2 linked regions of the Aeoliella mucimassa genome follow. The protein of the gene in region 1 interacts with the protein of each later gene in a pairwise test. Links are inferred from orthologs where the notes say so. Each region holds a gene or a part of one and is shown in the gene's direction. Other genes may lie near its edges. The genes, in order: rpe and eno.

Evidence for each region.
Region 2: the proteins of rpe (region 1) and eno interact in binary tests that used the Escherichia coli proteins (3 or more experiments, as listed by UniProt). The link is inferred for Aeoliella mucimassa from one-to-one orthologs.

The regions. Positions count from the first base shown.
Region 1 is NZ_CP036278.1:296,771-304,787, forward strand. The notes cover bases 3,380-6,343. They hold rpe (ribulose-phosphate 3-epimerase), read left to right. Parts: upstream 3,380-4,431; coding sequence 4,432-5,256; downstream 5,257-6,343. Other genes in these bases: Pan181_RS01155 (DUF1559 family PulG-like putative transporter), read left to right, coding at 3,380-3,425; scpB (SMC-Scp complex subunit ScpB), read left to right, coding at 3,502-4,161; Pan181_RS01170 (histidine phosphatase family protein), read left to right, coding at 5,320-5,910; accD (acetyl-CoA carboxylase, carboxyltransferase subunit beta), read left to right, coding at 6,079-6,343. Also shown: Pan181_RS01135 (type II secretion system F family protein), read left to right, coding at 1-776; Pan181_RS01140 (type II secretion system protein), read left to right, coding at 779-1,258; Pan181_RS01145 (hypothetical protein), read left to right, coding at 1,255-1,749; Pan181_RS01150 (type II secretion system protein), read left to right, coding at 1,746-2,165; more of Pan181_RS01155, read left to right, coding at 2,229-3,379; more of accD, read left to right, coding at 6,344-6,966; Pan181_RS01180 (DUF433 domain-containing protein), read left to right, coding at 6,982-7,254; Pan181_RS01185 (DUF5615 family PIN-like protein), read left to right, coding at 7,257-7,604; Pan181_RS01190 (hypothetical protein), read left to right, coding at 7,848-8,017. UniProt on the Escherichia coli protein: Catalyzes the reversible epimerization of D-ribulose 5-phosphate to D-xylulose 5-phosphate.
Region 2 is NZ_CP036278.1:2,078,614-2,086,531, forward strand. Bases 3,327-6,191 are described here. They hold eno (phosphopyruvate hydratase), read left to right. Parts: upstream 3,327-4,049; coding sequence 4,050-5,333; downstream 5,334-6,191. Other genes in these bases: Pan181_RS08375 (hypothetical protein), read left to right, coding at 5,442-5,951; Pan181_RS08380 (hypothetical protein), read right to left, coding at 6,002-6,191. In the rest of the region: Pan181_RS08360 (hypothetical protein), read left to right, coding at 1-34; Pan181_RS08365 (redoxin domain-containing protein), read right to left, coding at 453-3,188; more of Pan181_RS08380, read right to left, coding at 6,192-6,961; Pan181_RS08385 (BBP7 family outer membrane beta-barrel protein), read left to right, coding at 7,359-7,918. UniProt on the Escherichia coli protein: Catalyzes the reversible conversion of 2-phosphoglycerate (2-PG) into phosphoenolpyruvate (PEP). It is essential for the degradation of carbohydrates via glycolysis.

The DNA.
Region 1 (8,017 bases):
ACGACGAGCCTGCCGCCCTCGACGAGCTAAGCCAGCCCGACTCGCCGGTGCTGTCCATTGCCTGGCGCGGCTGGTTCGACTACATCGCGTATGCCATTGGTATGCTCGTGATGATGACGGGAATCCTCTCGTTCTTGATGATCAAGATCGTGCCACAGTTTCGCCAGATCTTCGAGGAGTTTGGTTTAGAGCTCCCTGCGATGACCGAAATGCTGGTGATGGCAGCCGATCGGCTGATGCCGCTAGCGGCCCTGGCAATGATGGTACTCATGCTTGTGATGCTCGCCATCGGTATCGTCGGCATCATGATGCTGTCTGGTTACGACGGATTTAATCGCATCCTCGATCGCTTTCGCGGGCCGACTCGGATGGCTAGCGCGTTGCGACTGCTCGCCTTCGCTATCGAACGTAAGGTCGAACTGCGAAGCGCGGTGTACGCGTTGGTGCAAACTTATCCTTCCTCCAAAGCACGGCAGCAACTCCATGATTGCTACCTGGCGATCGAAGCGGGCAGGCCTTGGCTGTCCGCGCTGGCCCAGAGCCGGGTGCTGCGTCGCGACGAAGCTGCCCTGGTCGATTCCGCCCAGGCGGTGGGTAACGTTCCCTGGGCGCTACGGCAAATTGCCGATCGCCGGGAGCGGACTGCTGCGAATCGGTTGAATCTGTTTGGCAAGTTCTTTGGGCCGCTCATCGTCATTAGCCTATCGATGGTGGTCGGCTACATCGTGATCTCGCTGTTTATCCCACTTATAAAACTCATCCAAGGACTTACCTGAGCATGAAGCCCTGGCGAACAAAACGCAGTCGCGATCGTCGCGGCATGCTGCTGGTCGAAACCGTGCTAAGCCTGCTAGCGCTGGCCGTGGTGGTGCTCTCCATCACGCAGGCCATGGTGATGCTCGACCGCGCTCGGAAGGCCACGGCTCGGTTCGACCTGGTGAGTCGCGAGCTGGAGAACGTGCTCACCGAGTTCACCAGCCAGCGGTACGACGAAATCACCGCCGACTCGGCTGCCGGGCTGGCGGTGCCGACCGCGGTCGCCGAAGTGTTTCCTCGTGCAACGCTAGAGACCATGGTGGTCGACGAATCGAACCCCGCGGCCAAGCGCGTCACGGCCAAGCTTACGCCTGGTAGCGACGATCGCGTGCAACCCATCTGCTTGACCACTTGGGTGTACGACGCCACAGAGGCCCCCATCGCTAATGACAACGAAGCCTCGTCCGCTCCGCCGGCAGGGGAGGGGGAGGACTCGCCATGAGACGAACCTCGCGATCCCACCGCCGCGGATACACCATGGTGGAATGCCTGGCGGTGGTCACCCTCACGACCATCGTGCTGCATGGTTCGATCATGTTCCTCATGTCGCTCTCGCGATGGGGCGAGCAGGCGAGCACTGGGCCGCTGCGTGCGGATGCTTGCGATCGATTGGAGCAATCGCTTCGCGTGGAACTGCAGCAGTCGACCAAAGTATCGGTGGATGGCAGTTTGCTGACGATTGCGACCCCAGCTGGCACGAGCAACTGGCAACTCGTGGGCGACGCCTGCCAGTTGAAGGCCACGCGCGACACGCAGAACCAGTTCGATCGGTTTGCAATCGGACCGTACACCACCTGGCAATGGAGCGAGTCGCCGACCACCCGCGAGCTGACGATCGCCGACTCCGCAGAACCATCGCTCCCGGTGGTACGGATCGTCGTGCCGGCCGTATCGGACGAAGCCACCGCAGCAGCCGAGGAGGCCCAGCCATGATTTTCTCGCAGCAGCAACCTGCAACCAGGCGGCGACCCACTGCAGCTCGGCGGGGGGTGACGTTGTTGGTGGTCATCGTGATCATTTCGGTGAGCATGTTGATTCTCGCCGGCGCGGTCCGGTCGCTCGTCGACGAGCATCGCCAAACGCGGTTGCGACATACCCATCGACAATGCCGAATAATCGCCCACGCAGCACTCGAGCGGGCGCGGGCAAAGCACCTGGCAAACAACAGCTACACCGGCGAAACCTGGACCATCGATGCCGACGAGGTGGAGTTCGCCAAGCCGTTTCAGGTGACGATTGAAGTCGAACCCTCCGATGGCGAAATCCAATGGAAAGCAACCGCCCGCTACCCGGCCGAGGGAACTCCCGAAGCGTCGGAGTCGGCTGCGGCAGCGTTGAATCGCGAATAGTTTCGCCAAACCACTAAAGCCAACACTTACCAAAACCGTTTGAACGATTGAGGATATCCAACCATGTACGCGAAACGTCGCTCCGCTTTTACGTTGGTCGAACTGCTGGTGGTAATCGCCATCATCGGCATTCTGGTCGCGCTGTTGTTGCCAGCCATTCAAGCGGCCCGCGAAGCCGCGCGGCGTACCAGTTGCATTAACAACGTGCGGCAGATCGTGCTCGGCATCCACAACTACGAGTTGGCGTACGATCACTTGCCGGTTGGCACTACCAACAAGACCGGCCCCATCAACAACCTGCCCGACGGCCATCACATCAGCTGGCTCGCCCGCACGCTGCCGTACATCGGCGAGCAAAACCGCGCGGCGCACCTCGATCCGCAGTTGAGTGCTTACCACCAGGCCAACGACACGGTTCGGCAAACAACGATCGAGCTGCTGATCTGTCCTAGCTACGGCGGCATGGATTCGGCGGCTTCCAACTACGCGGGTTGCCATCACGATCGTGAAGCACCGATTGACGAAGACAACAACGGCGCCTTCGTCTTGAATCGGCGGATTCATCTCGAAGACCTCAAAGACGGCGCCAGCTACACGTTCTTGATCGGCGAAAAGCTGCCGGACGATTACGACCTTGGCTGGTTGAGTGGTACCTCGGCAACGCTTCGCAACACCGGTTTTGCTCCCAACACCACCATCAACGGTGGTTCCAATAGTTGGAGCGAGTACTCGACACCCGACGAATTGCCCTGGGCTACTTCGGGTGGGTACGGCATGGACTACTGGGGCGAGTCCGACCTGGATGAAACCGATGAAGAGTGGGATGCCGACACCTTTGTCGAAGGGGAGATCGTGTTCGACGAAGATTTCGACGGCGACGAGTCGGCCGAGGATGGGAATAGGACCGAAGGGGATGCGGGCGAAGCAGCTGACGACGAGACTAAACCCAACAAAGAACTCTCGGAAGAGGAGAAGGACGCAGGGGCGATGCCTCCGGAGGTCGATCAGGAGCAGCTGCAAGAGGATAGTGACGACATGGAACGCGAAGTCGCGCCCGGCTTCCTGGCCCGAAGCTTGCTCGGCGGCAACCCTCAGGCACCGAAGCGAGTCGGAGGATTCGCGGGGCAGCACTCGGGAGTCGTGGTGTTCGGCCTGGCCGACGGAGCCGTCGATACCATTGGAGAAGACATCGACGTGCGGGCGTATCGCCAGATGGCCAACCGCCATGATGGCGAGATTCCTGAGGGCGATCGCTGGTAACCGTACTCGATCGCCTGGTGCTAGCACCGGTGTTTGGCCTTGCCCAGGCAACTCGGCCCCGACTACTATTCCCGGCATGTCGGACCGTGAAACTACTAAATCCGAGGACTCGCCGCTGTCGATCAGGCGGCTCACCAATGCGTTTGCAGCCATGCTTGGCCGCAAGCCATCGGCGAGCGGTGCTAAGAGTGACGCCGCGCCGCGCGAGACCCCAACCAACACCCGCACCATTACCGAGGCCTTGCTGTTCGTCGGCCGGCCCGACAACCAGCCGATGTCGGCCGCTGCGCTAGCCGCCACGATGCGCGACATCACGCCCGAGGAAGTTGCCACAGCGGTCGACGAGTTGAATGCCGAGTACCTGGCCGACTCGAGCGCGATGACCATCGAGCAGTCGGCCGGCGGATACAAAATGGTGCTCCGCGAGGAGTACTCGCGGGTGCGGGATAAGTTCCATGGCAAGCTCAAGCAAACCACGCTCACGCCGACAGCGATGGAAGTGTTGAGCGTCGTGGCGTATCGCCAGCCGATCGAGCTAGCAGCCATCAACGAACTTCGCGGGCAGAACAGCCAATCGCTTGCCAACAGCCTGGTCCGCCGGGGCCTGCTGCGTTTGGAACGCCCGGCCGACAACCCCAAACGCCCGCTGTATCGCACGACCGAGCAGTTTCTCAAGGTGTTTGGGCTGACCCATATCAACCAGTTACCGCAGGCGGCCGAGTTCGAAGTGGCCTGAGCCGCGAGATTCCCCCAGTTTGATAGCTCGTCCCCTGGTTGGGGGTATTCGTCGCAAGTTATTGTCGTGTTTGAGTTTGCGGCCATTTGTGCGGGTTTTCTGCGAGATTTTGAACCATCTAAAACCGCCCAATTAGCGGTAGCGTGCCCCCGGGGGTGGCGAGTAAAATCCGTGTTTTGCATGTCGGCGCGTGGCCGACGCAGCAAACATGGAAGCGTTGCTCCTTTTTGCACCATCCTTACTGAACGGACTTTGCTCGGACCCCACGGTGTGGGTCGCGACAAAACAAGCCTGACCTTCGCGAACCAGCATTTGGTTTGCTTGTGGGCCGACGATCGACGTTTCGCAGCCCTGGCTTGTTCCTTCCTCCTACCTGAGATCCTGTTGTTGGTGACTGCGCTCAACCATCGCGAACAGATCAAATCGCAGCTACGGTCGGCGGCACCCGCGATTGCCCCCTCCATATTGCTCTGCGATTACGCCAAATTGGGGCAAGAGATTGCCGACCTCCAGGCGGCCGGTGCGCAGCTGATGCACCTGGATGTGATGGATGGCCACTTCGTGCCGAACTTCACGTTTGGCATGACCATCGTCGAAGCCGCGCGGCGATCGACCGATTTGCCGCTCGACGTGCATCTGATGATGGAGAACCCAGGGCGGTACCTCAAGCAGTTTCGCGAAGCGGGAGCCGACGTACTGACCGTGCACGAGGAAGTGTGCCGCGACCAACAGGAGCTGGCCGACCTGGTTGCCGAAATCCGAGAACTCGGCGCCCTGGCAGGCATCGCGATTAATCCACCGACACCGCTCGAGAAGATCGATCAGGTTGCTGCGGATTGCGATTTGATTTTGTGTATGAGCGTCATGCCTGGATTTGGCGGGCAGAAGTTCGATCGCACCGCGCTCGACAAATTGCGGACGTTGCACGAACGTGAGGATGTGGATGCATTGTTGGAAGTCGACGGCGGAGTAAACCTCGAGACCATTGCCGACTGCGCCCAGGCGGGAGCGAATTTGCTGGTTGTCGGTTCGGCGATCTCCAGCGGCGAGAACTACGAGAAACGGTTTAGGCAATTGGAACAACTCATTCGATAAACGCTTAGCAACCGCGTGCCGCTCGCTAGCTTGGGCGAACCACGCGAATGGAAAGCGCTCCCTATGAAACAACTTGTACTCGTTCACACCGGCATTACCGAATACGACAAGCAAGGTCGTATCCAGGGAACACTTGATGTTCCTCTGAGCAAGGTAGGCCGCGACCAGATTGAAGCGATTACGCAGGAACTGGCCCCGCTCGGTGCGACCAACCTGTTTACGTCGCCCGGCCAGGCATCGGTGCAAACCAGCGAAATCCTGTCGGCCGCGCTGTCGCTCAAGGTGCGCCCGCTCGATAAGCTCACCAACATCAACTACGGCCTCTGGCAAGGGATGCTGGTGGAAGACGTCAAGCTCAAGCAGCCGAAGGTGTTCCGCAAATGGCAGGAGCAACCCGCGACGGTCTGCCCCCCCGAAGGGGAGACGATTCCCAAGATCACCGATCGCGTCGCCGAGGTGATGACCAAAATCACGAAGAAGGTAAAACCCGACTCCACCACGTTGCTGGTGGCCCCCGCTCCGCTTGCTAGCATCGTGCGCCATGTGGTGACTGGGGCCGACCTGGGCAACCTTTGGCAATCGTTCGAAGCGGCCGGCAGCTGGGAGATTTTCCCGCTGGATAAGCCGGTCAAAGTAGAAATCGGGGGTCCGTAGAAAGCGCAGGTTTTCACGGCAACCGGCCGATTTCCCCTGGAAACCACTGCTTGCCCCTTCCCGCTTTCGTCGCCTACCCGGCCGAATCCGCCTCCCGCTTGCGGGCCGGAGTTGGTAGGATGGCAGCAGCGAACGTAGATTTTTTCCGCAACTTTCCGACTGTTTCGTATGGCAACCGGCGAATTGAAAACCAACCACGATCAGCCTGACAATCCTCAAGACACTGGGGAGCAAGGCGGACCCAAGAAACCTCGTCCCAAGCGTGGGGTGCCGAGCGGATTGTGGCTGCGGTGCCGCGACTGTGGCGAGACCGTATTCCGCAAGACTGTCGCGGAGAACATGAATGTCTGCCCGGTCTGCGGGTACCACATGTATCTCAGCGCGACCGATCGCATTCGCACCTTGCTCGACGAAGGAACCTTCGAAGAGTGGGACGGCGACCTCTTGGCGGCCGACCCGTTGGAGTTCTTCGATAAGAAGGCCTACGTCGAACGCCTGGTCGACGAGCGCAAGCGGACCGGACTCCGCGATGCCGCCCTCACCGGCACCGGCATGATTCGCGCCCGTCGCGTCGCAGTTGGCGTTACCGACTCGGCGTTCATCATGGGTAGCATGGGTTCGGTAGTCGGCGAGCGCCTCACCCGCCTTGTGGAACGTGCAACCGAGCAAAACTTGCCGCTCGTGATCGTTAGCGGTTCCGGCGGCGGTGCCCGCATGCACGAAGGCATCATCTCGCTCATGCAGATGGCCAAGGTCTCGGCCGCCCTCGCGCGGTACGACGAAGCCGGCGGTCTGTTCATCAGCGTGCTGACCGACCCCACCATGGGTGGCGTCGCAGCCAGTTTTGCCTCGCTGGGCGACCTGGTATTCGCCGAGCCCAAAGCGCTGATCGGCTTCGCCGGTCCGCGAACCATCAAAGCCACGATTCGCCTGGAGCTGCCTGAAGGGTTCCAGCGGAGCGAGTTCCTGCTCGAGCATGGCTACATCGACCGCATCGTAAAGCGATCGGACATGAAGAGCGAAATCGCCCGCTCGATCGACTACTGCGGCAAGTAAGGGAAGCAGACGACCATGTCGACCCGTACCGGCCATCGCTATGTGACAACCGATCCGGCGATTCTGAATGGCGAACCAATTATCGAGGGCACCAGAACCTCGGTTCGCGCAATCGTCGAAATCTGGCGCATGGGCGCCGCACCGGAAGAAATTCCGACTAAGCTGCCTCATCTTACCTTGTCCCAGGTGTTTGATGCATTGAGTTATTTCAGTGATCATCAGGATGAAATCCAGCGGTATATCGAGCAAAACGAAATCCCGCCAGAAAAACTCCACCGCTCTCAATAGCTATGAGCCAGTTGTTTGCGAAACTATATCTCGACGAAGATGTGGATGTGACAATTGGCACACTGATCCGTGCAAGGGCGTTCCACGTAACGACCACCACGGAGGCCTCACTGGTTGGTTCCAGTGACCAACAGCAGCTCGAATACGCAGCGAACAATCGCGCGGTCCTGGTTACCCACAATCGAGTCGACTTCGAAAAACTAGTCGATACCTGGTACCGAACCGGAAAGCAGCACGCAGGAGTTGTGATAGCCATTCGGCGAAGTCCGTATGCGATAGCGGAGAGTTTATTGAAGATGGTGAATTCCATGACGGCGGATGAGTTGGTAAATCAGCTGATCTATATTTGAACGAGTCGGAGTTCATTTTTGGTTGGGTTTGAAGGAAACGGTATTGCCCCCATCGATCCCCGAAATGTTAAAGTTTGCGAACGGGGGATGCGTCGTAGGCCGATTGCCTGAGTTCTCATTTTGTTGCCTTGGGGTAGTGCGCATGCAATAATCAACGCTCCTCTTTTCGAACCAGTAGCGACGGGGCAATGGTCGATGTTGCAGGGGCCTGCAACTCGGCTCTATTCGGATGGCAATCATGGCATGAATCGTTCTCTCTTGCTCCTATTCGCTGAGTTGTTGGTCGCGCTGACCATCTGTGGTAATCCCTGCGTTGCTGGGCTCTCCTGGTCGCAAGAGTGGTCTTGGTCTACGGTTTCGGAAAACGACCAGTACATCCTCGTCTCGCTATTGCCGAGTTCTGTGGAAGAGCA
Region 2 (7,918 bases), 1.8 Mb from region 1 along the record:
CTGCGCGGTAGCATCGATCTTGATGTTCTCATGATCCGCATCGCACGTTATCGCACTCGGAGCCAAGCAGCCTACACAGCCAGCGGTTCTAGCTCTAACTCCACCGCTGAAACACTCGCGGGCGGGAAACTCCACGCTGCTTGGACGCCGGCGGTTGCTCGACCTATCGTTTGCAGCGTGCGCAACGGCCCGCTGCTGCGATTGCCCAAGTAGTCCCATGACTGGGGCAGCTATAAACAGCAAGAAATAAGCGGCCAGTACTCCATTGCCGCAACCAACCGTACCGGGTGGCTGCGACGTCACGTACGCATGGAACTGATAGAGTCCCCTGGCGCCAAGCAAGGCGGGTAGGGCCGCCCCTGCTACCAACCCAATAAGCGTCCACTGCCAACAAGCCGCGACCGGCGACCGGCGAGGAGGCTCGGTTCTATCGCTCGACCTGGTCGACAGTCTCACTTCGATTCGTCCACAGGCTCTTTCACCAACTCGCGTACCTTGGCGACCGCTTCCTTCAATTCGCCGAGATAGACCAGGTTCCCTTTGCGATCGATGACCGCAGTGGTCGGAACGCCGCGCACCCCGTAGGCGGCCGCGGTGTCGCCGAATCCGTTGCCTGCCTGGTGGTCGTCGATGGCAAGCGGGTAGGTGATGCGATACTTCTTTGCGTAGGCAACCAAGTTGTCTTCGGGCATTTCTGACGCATGGATCGCCAGCACCACCACGGGTTGGTCGGCAAACGTGGCGACAGCCTTGTTCATGTCGGCGATTTGTTTTTCGCACTGGGGGCACCAGTTTGCCCAAAACTGCACGAGTACCAGTTTGCCTGAAGTGTCGACCGCATCGATCGCGCCCTGCTGGTCCACCCAACCCGCGACGGTGAAGGGGGCCGCTTGGTGTTGCGACTGCTTGGGAGTGGTTGGCTCCACAACGGGGCGCTCCTGCAGTGCGTATCGGCTGAGGTCGGTCACCGGACCGTTCAAGCGATACACATTGGGTCGGTTCGGATCGTCGGTCAACATCTTGTGGTAGTCGACCACCGTCGTATCGGCCGGCACGGGGGATGCAAACGCGTCGGCGGGCAACTCGTCGACAAGCTCCACGCTCGTCGGTTCCACGATTCGCAAGATACCTATCTTGCCTTCTCGCGACTGAATCTCGACCAACAGTTTGGGGAGTCGCAGACCATTGTCGTACTCTTGCGAGCCGAACTGCCAGATGAACTTCCCATAGCCCGTCGAAAAAACAGTCGATTTGCGATGCAGATGGCCGGTCTTCGCGTTGGCAACGAGCTCAAAAGTTTCAGTCTCTTCCTTCAATAAAAAGACATATTGGTCGCCGATCACTTCGCCATCCTTCAAAAGGGGCGGCATCAACTCCGTCAAATTCGACAGTCGATTCATGGCAAAATGGAAGGAGCGTTGGGGAAACAGATCGACCTGTTGATTGGTATCGTCGTAGTTTACTCCTTCGCTTCCATTAAACAGAACGTAATCCGCTGCTAAAGGTGGGGTAGACTCGGGAGAAGTCGTGACCGTTTCATTTTTGCAGCGGAGGCCATCGAACGTGGTGCGTTGAGTGGCCATGCGAAGCGGCTGGCCGGTCCACTGCTTGTACAACTCGCGGATGTCGGGCACGGCTGCTGCCGGAACTGCATCGAGAGTCGTTTTCACTTCCTCCAGCGATGCCTCGCAGGTACCTCGAAATAAGTTGGCCGTAAAGGTGCCTTTGGAGCTAGCCAGAAGGATTCGCTGTCTGGAGATCTCTGCTGCCATCTCAGCTGGAGATGTCGAGTCGGCGACCAGCACTTGGTTCGTAGCTGCTGGATTTCGTCGGGAACGGTCGAAGCGAAACTCGTAGTCATGCGCTTCGCCCGCGACGAGTACGATTGGGTCCGACTTCGACTGCACCGGCGTCAGCCCCCGCGGGTTGGTTTCGGTGAGCAACGTCACCTCGCCCGGCGGCAATTGCACCTCCAGCACTCCCTCGCTATCGGTCCCTCGATAATCGCTGGCGACTTGCTGCGTGCTGAGCAGCTGTGGTTCGTCCATCGAGTCGGTTTGGTAACGGAAGCGAATATCAGCAATGGCGGAGTCATCGTCCTCGTGCACCGCATGAATGCGTAGCGTCGCGGCTGCGGGCAAGCAGTACTGCAATTCTCGCGAGGCTTCGTCCCCCACGGTTAGCATCGCTTTTCTCGGCAGCAGCGGCGCGTCGAGCGGGGGATCGAGCAGCAGCGTGTACTCGCCTGGAAGAATCCTTAGTTCGGCGATACCACGTTCGTTGGTCCGACTGTTTGTGCCCGCGTACCTCGCTTGCCGCTTGGCGTGGGCCAGCACGCATCCTCCCGCGATGGGCTCTCCCTCGGCGGTGACCAGGTGAATGCGTACATCGCGCGGGCAGGCGAACTGGCCGGAGTAGATGCCGTCGCTGGTAGAAATAGTGCGGCGAATATCCGCGTTGGCTGGAGGATCACCTGTGAGGAGTGTGAGCTGCTTGGCGTCGTACTCCGGGCCGGGATCGATCAAGGCCATGTAGGTGGTGTCGGTTCGCAGTTGCGGCAGTGAGAAGTGGCCCAATTCGTCGGTGCGAGTGTCGCGGAGGTTGGCGGGAAGCACATCAATAGCCACAAAAGTGGAAGTGGTGCCTGATTCATTCTCCAGGCGACAACCGCGAATTTCCCGACCTTGCCCCTCGGGCGGACCATTCACCACCCCTGCCTGAATGCGGGCGTTGGGAAGCGGATTGCCTTGATCGTCGGAGATCACCCCCTCGAACACTGCTGGCGGTTCCAGCGTGAGTTTTACCGCGGGGCTGAAGTCTTGATAGAAACCAGTAAGCGATTTGGTGGCCGCTTCGCGCAAGCTGGCAGGCATCGGCTCGGGGCGAAACGTGCACTCCTCCGCCCAGGTAAAGCCATAGCCATCGGCGATGGCGAACACGCAGAACTCTCCGACCGCTTGCTTGCCGACTTGCTGCGACGAGTCGCGAAGCACTAGCACTTCGAGCACCATGGCAAACTCGCCCGACGCGTTGGTGGTCGCTTCGACCGGCGAGCGTTCGTAGCCGAAGCCATACTGGTCGGGCGTGCCGACGGCCATCACGGTCGCATCGGCGACCGGTGCTCCCTGGTCGTTGACCACCAAGCCGGCGATCTCGACGCGATGGATTTCCATACTCACGCCATTCATGGCTTGCGCCTCGCGGATCACTTTGACCAGGGAATTTGTCGGGGAGGCGGGTTCGTCTCCGAAGGCGACTGCCTGAACCATGAGACAAGCCATCCCGGCACAAAGAACTCTAGTCAATCGCATCGCTATCCCCCGATCGGTGTGTGAAGTCATCCATGCGGCGCGGCGGATGCTTGCAGCAACTGCCTCTGCGTCTCGCGTGATTCTAAGGTGTTCCAAGGAGCGAGGCAACAAAATCAAGCGACTTCAGCCGCTCGACTCGCACCCAAATGGCCAAGAATAATGCTTGCAATCGGGCGGCGATTTGCTCTAATGGGTGCAGTGTACAAATGGTTATATGTGTTGTTGGTTTGGAGGGGGCGATTGGCCCCTTTATTATCGTGTTGTGCCCCCGGTGTGGGGGCTTTTGTTTGGACTTACGTCGATCATGAAACTTGTAAGTGACTGTCGCTCAACGCATTGCAACTTGAGGCATCGTCGTAAGAATTGCCCCCACGATCGCGTTTTGGCCATTTGGGGGCAAATGCAGTGGGGGCACAATCGTCGAGGGATGAATCGTTGGAAAGGCTTTCACCTGCGCGATTCCGATGTGCGGATATGGAACCCGCTGGGTATGGTTCCGCACAGCCTAAAGCGGCAAATTTGCGGGCGAAGCAAGGCCGCGATTCGCCTCCGCGAGCAAGGTGGGCCAGATAGGCACGCACTGCGGAAAAACCGCCGCGAATGTCCCCCCGCCGGACTACTCGCCGACCCTCGACACCCTGCGGGACTGCCATACAATAGCGGGAAATGCATCGCTTTTTGAAGCCCGCGGTACGGTCTTATCCACCCCGCACTCCACATACATCAAAGAGGTTTTAGATGTCCACAATCATCGACATTCATGCACGCCAAATCCTCGACAGCCGGGGCAATCCGACCGTTGAGGTCGACGTGACCCTGGCCGACGGCTCGGTGGGTACCGCCGCGGTGCCGAGCGGTGCCAGCACCGGTGCTCACGAAGCCTGGGAGCTTCGCGACGGCGACAAAGACTACTTCCTCGGCAAGGGTGTCCAGACTGCGGTCACCAACGTGAACGAGAAGATTGCCGACGAACTCGAAGGCATGGACGGCTTGGATCAGGCCGCGCTCGATCAGACCATGATCGAAATGGACGGTACCCCCAACAAGAAAAACCTCGGTGCCAACGCCATTCTTGGCGTTTCGCTGGCTGCCGCCCACGCTGCTGCCAAGTTCTGCGGGCTGCCTTTGTACCGCTACCTGGGTGGTTCGAACGCCCGGTTGCTGCCGGCCCCGATGATGAACATCCTCAACGGCGGTGAGCACGCGGATAACTCGGTCGACATCCAAGAGTTCATGGTGATGCCGCTGGGCTTCGATAGCTTCAGCGAAGCACTGCGTGCGGGTTGCGAGATCTTCCACAACCTGAAGAAGGTGCTCAGCGAAAAGGGCCTGAACACCTCGGTTGGTGACGAAGGTGGTTTTGCTCCCGACCTGAAGGCCAACGCCGAAGCGTTCGACGTGATTTTGACCGCGATCGAAAAGGCTGGCTACAAGCCGGGCGAGCAGGTTTGGTTCGCCATGGACTGTGCTGCCACGGAGTTCTTTGATAGCGACAAGAACATCTACAAGATCGACGGCAAAGAGCTTGATCCGACCGGCATGGTCGACCTGCTGGCTAGCTGGGTCGATAAGTTCCCGATCTGCAGCATCGAAGACGGCTGCAGCGAAGACGACTGGGCCGGTTGGAAGCAACTGACCGACAAGATCGGTGACAAGTGCCAGCTGGTGGGCGACGACCTGTTCGTGACCAACGTCGAACGCTTGCAACGCGGTATCGACGAAGGCATCGGCAACTCGATCCTGATCAAGGTGAATCAGATCGGCACCCTGACCGAGACGATCGACGCGATCAACCTGGCTCACGACAACAGCTACACCAGCATTTCGTCGCACCGTAGCGGTGAGACCGAAGACAGCACCATCGCCGACCTGGCCGTGGCCTTGGCAACCGGCCAGATCAAGACCGGCTCGGCCAGTCGTAGCGACCGGATGGCCAAGTACAACCAGTTGCTCCGCATCGAAGAGATGCTCGGCACGACTGCCCTGTACGGGGGACCCAAGTTCGCCGCGAAGTTGAAGTAAGCACGATCGTCGGTGTTTTACACCAAGATCGTGACTCCCATAGCGAAATGCGTATGGCTAGCCGCATGGCTGGTCATACGCATTTTCTAGTTATGGGAGGGAAAACCTATGAATCAAGCGAATAACAACCAAATCGTCCTCTGCGTCATCGCCGGCGTATTGCTCGTCTTTTCGCTACCTTTGACCTGGATGACCATTCAAAATCCGACCGTTAGCTTCAACGGATCCCCGTTCGGCGACACTGCAATGAACTTTCCCATGTCCAACATGCTGCCAGTATCGATGAAAGTGACCGGGCTGAACGGTCATATCACGCTGGGAGTGCAGTTGCCGATTTGGCTGCTCGTGACGGCCGCCATCTCAGCGATCGGCCTCGTAGGGCTCAACATTGCCAGCGTGACGAACATCCCGTCGGTTACTCCGGTTCTGATATTGGGCGTGGTGACCCTGTACCTGGCGACCGGCATCTTCGCCGCGCTCGGCGGCAACGCCAGCCTGGGCATCGGCTACATCATGGCCATCGTCGGCACCGCGGGAGGAATGTTCCTTAGCCTTTCGCAAATGCTATCGGCTAAACAGACTACGGCTGCTAGCAACTCGAACGTATTGGAGGACTAAACCAAGAGCGTTGGAGGGCATTGCATGCCGCTAGGTGCATGCAGTGCAGGCTACTCGGCGGTGAGGTCCCAGGCGTCGAGCCATTCCTCCTGGACAGGCTCCATGTGGAACTCCTTCTCGAGCCGCTCGCCCATGTCGGACATGTGCCCAGCACCGTAGAAGATGCCGATGTTCCGCTTGCCAGCATCGAGCTGCTCGGAGAGCACCTTGAGGGCGGCTTTGTTCCGCTCGGAGATGAGCGTCGAGCCTTCCTCGCCGCCGAAGGCGGTGAGCAGCGACTCCATTTCGGCCATTTGCTTCGCCATGGCGATTTTGAGCTGCCGCGAGCGGTCCTTGGCGAACATGGCCTTCATCATGTCGATGTCGGGCGTGGCTCCCTCGGCGGTCATGCGGCTCTGTTGAGCGATCGACTGCCCAATCAGGCGAAAGTACATCGTGAAGATGCTCTCGCCGCGGTCTTCCATGCTTTGAAAGAACTGATCAGGCGACATGTCCGCGTGTACGAAGTTCTTTTTCGTGTAGTCGACCTTCTCGAGCTGGTGTTCCAGCTTGAGCATGTCCTTCATGCCGTTTTGCATGGCGCCGAGCGCATGGCGATTCGACGCCTTGGTGCCGCGTTCGATCACGGTGCCTTGCGGGGCTACCAGCTCGTAAAGCAGGGCGTCGTACGATTCGAACTTGTCGTTCAGCTTCGAATAGTAAGCGTTGTCGCCCACGTGCACGGCCCCTACGAGGTCGACGACAGCACCCTTGTAAGGAGACTTATCGGTGGCCTTGTAGCGAACAATGGCCACCTGCATGGCCGTAGGGCGGCCTTTGTCGTCCTTTTGGATGCGAACCCACTCGGCGCCGGGCGCCTGCTCGGCGGTTTTCTCTTCGGCCGCTTCCTCGGTAGCAGTTGCTTGAGCAAAGACGCGATTTCCGCTGGCCAGTGCCAGCAGCGATAGCACGAGGGCCCAGCAAAGCGATAGCACCGGAAACGTGGGATGGAAGCGGAATCGGTGATTCATGGGGTTTTAACCTCGAAACGCGGGGAATGGGCGTTGTTTCAGTCGCCTTTTTGCGGGCAGATGTACCTGAAAGTATAGGCCCTGATGGTGCTGGGGGGCAATTCGTCCGGGCAGCATTACCAGAGCATCCGGTATTTTCGTTACTCCTTACCAAAGTTGTTCAACTCCTACGACCGTCTGTTCCGATACTACCCACACAGACAAACTCCAACATCGGGGTGGCGCAGTGGATAAGCGCCTACCGGCCGCGCCTCAGCAAAAGGGTAGTAAACAAAAAATGTCTGCCTCCTCCATTAAAATTAGTTGCCTGACCGCCTTGTTGGCTCTCGGGCTCTCGTCAACCGTCAAAGCACAGTTAGACGACAGCTGCAGTCCATTTTACGGATGCAGTACGGACATGCAGTTCTTCGATCCGGTCGATCTCGACTTGGATTGTCGCGGAAGCGACTGTCAATGCGGATTTTTCTTCCGCTTTGACAAAATGGGTATGGTGACCACCGGCGAACGGGTTGTCGTCGGCGATCGCGGTACCGATCAGCTGGCGTTCCCCGTGTACGGTGGTACCCCGCTGGATCCCGAAACGGGACAACCCATCAATCGGATGGTAATCACCAACAGCATCCAGAACGCAGTGCCACGAGCTGTATGGGATCTTGGTGACCGCTACGAGTTCGGCTACTGGTCGCCCGAAGGTAGCGGCTGGTTGTTCAGCGTGCTCAACGGGCCCGACAACGTTCAGTCGTTCTCGATGGGGCTCGAAGACTTCCCGATTCCACAGGATCAGATTGATCAAGCTATCGACGACAACGACGATGACGATCTGACCGACGAGGAAATCATCGCTGATCTGATTGCCGAGTACGACGCCTTGGCAGAAGAGACAGTCTTTGTGTCCTTCCGCTCTTCGGTAGGAGCCTTCGCTGGATTCTTGGACGTGGACGAAGGTGGTTTGAACGG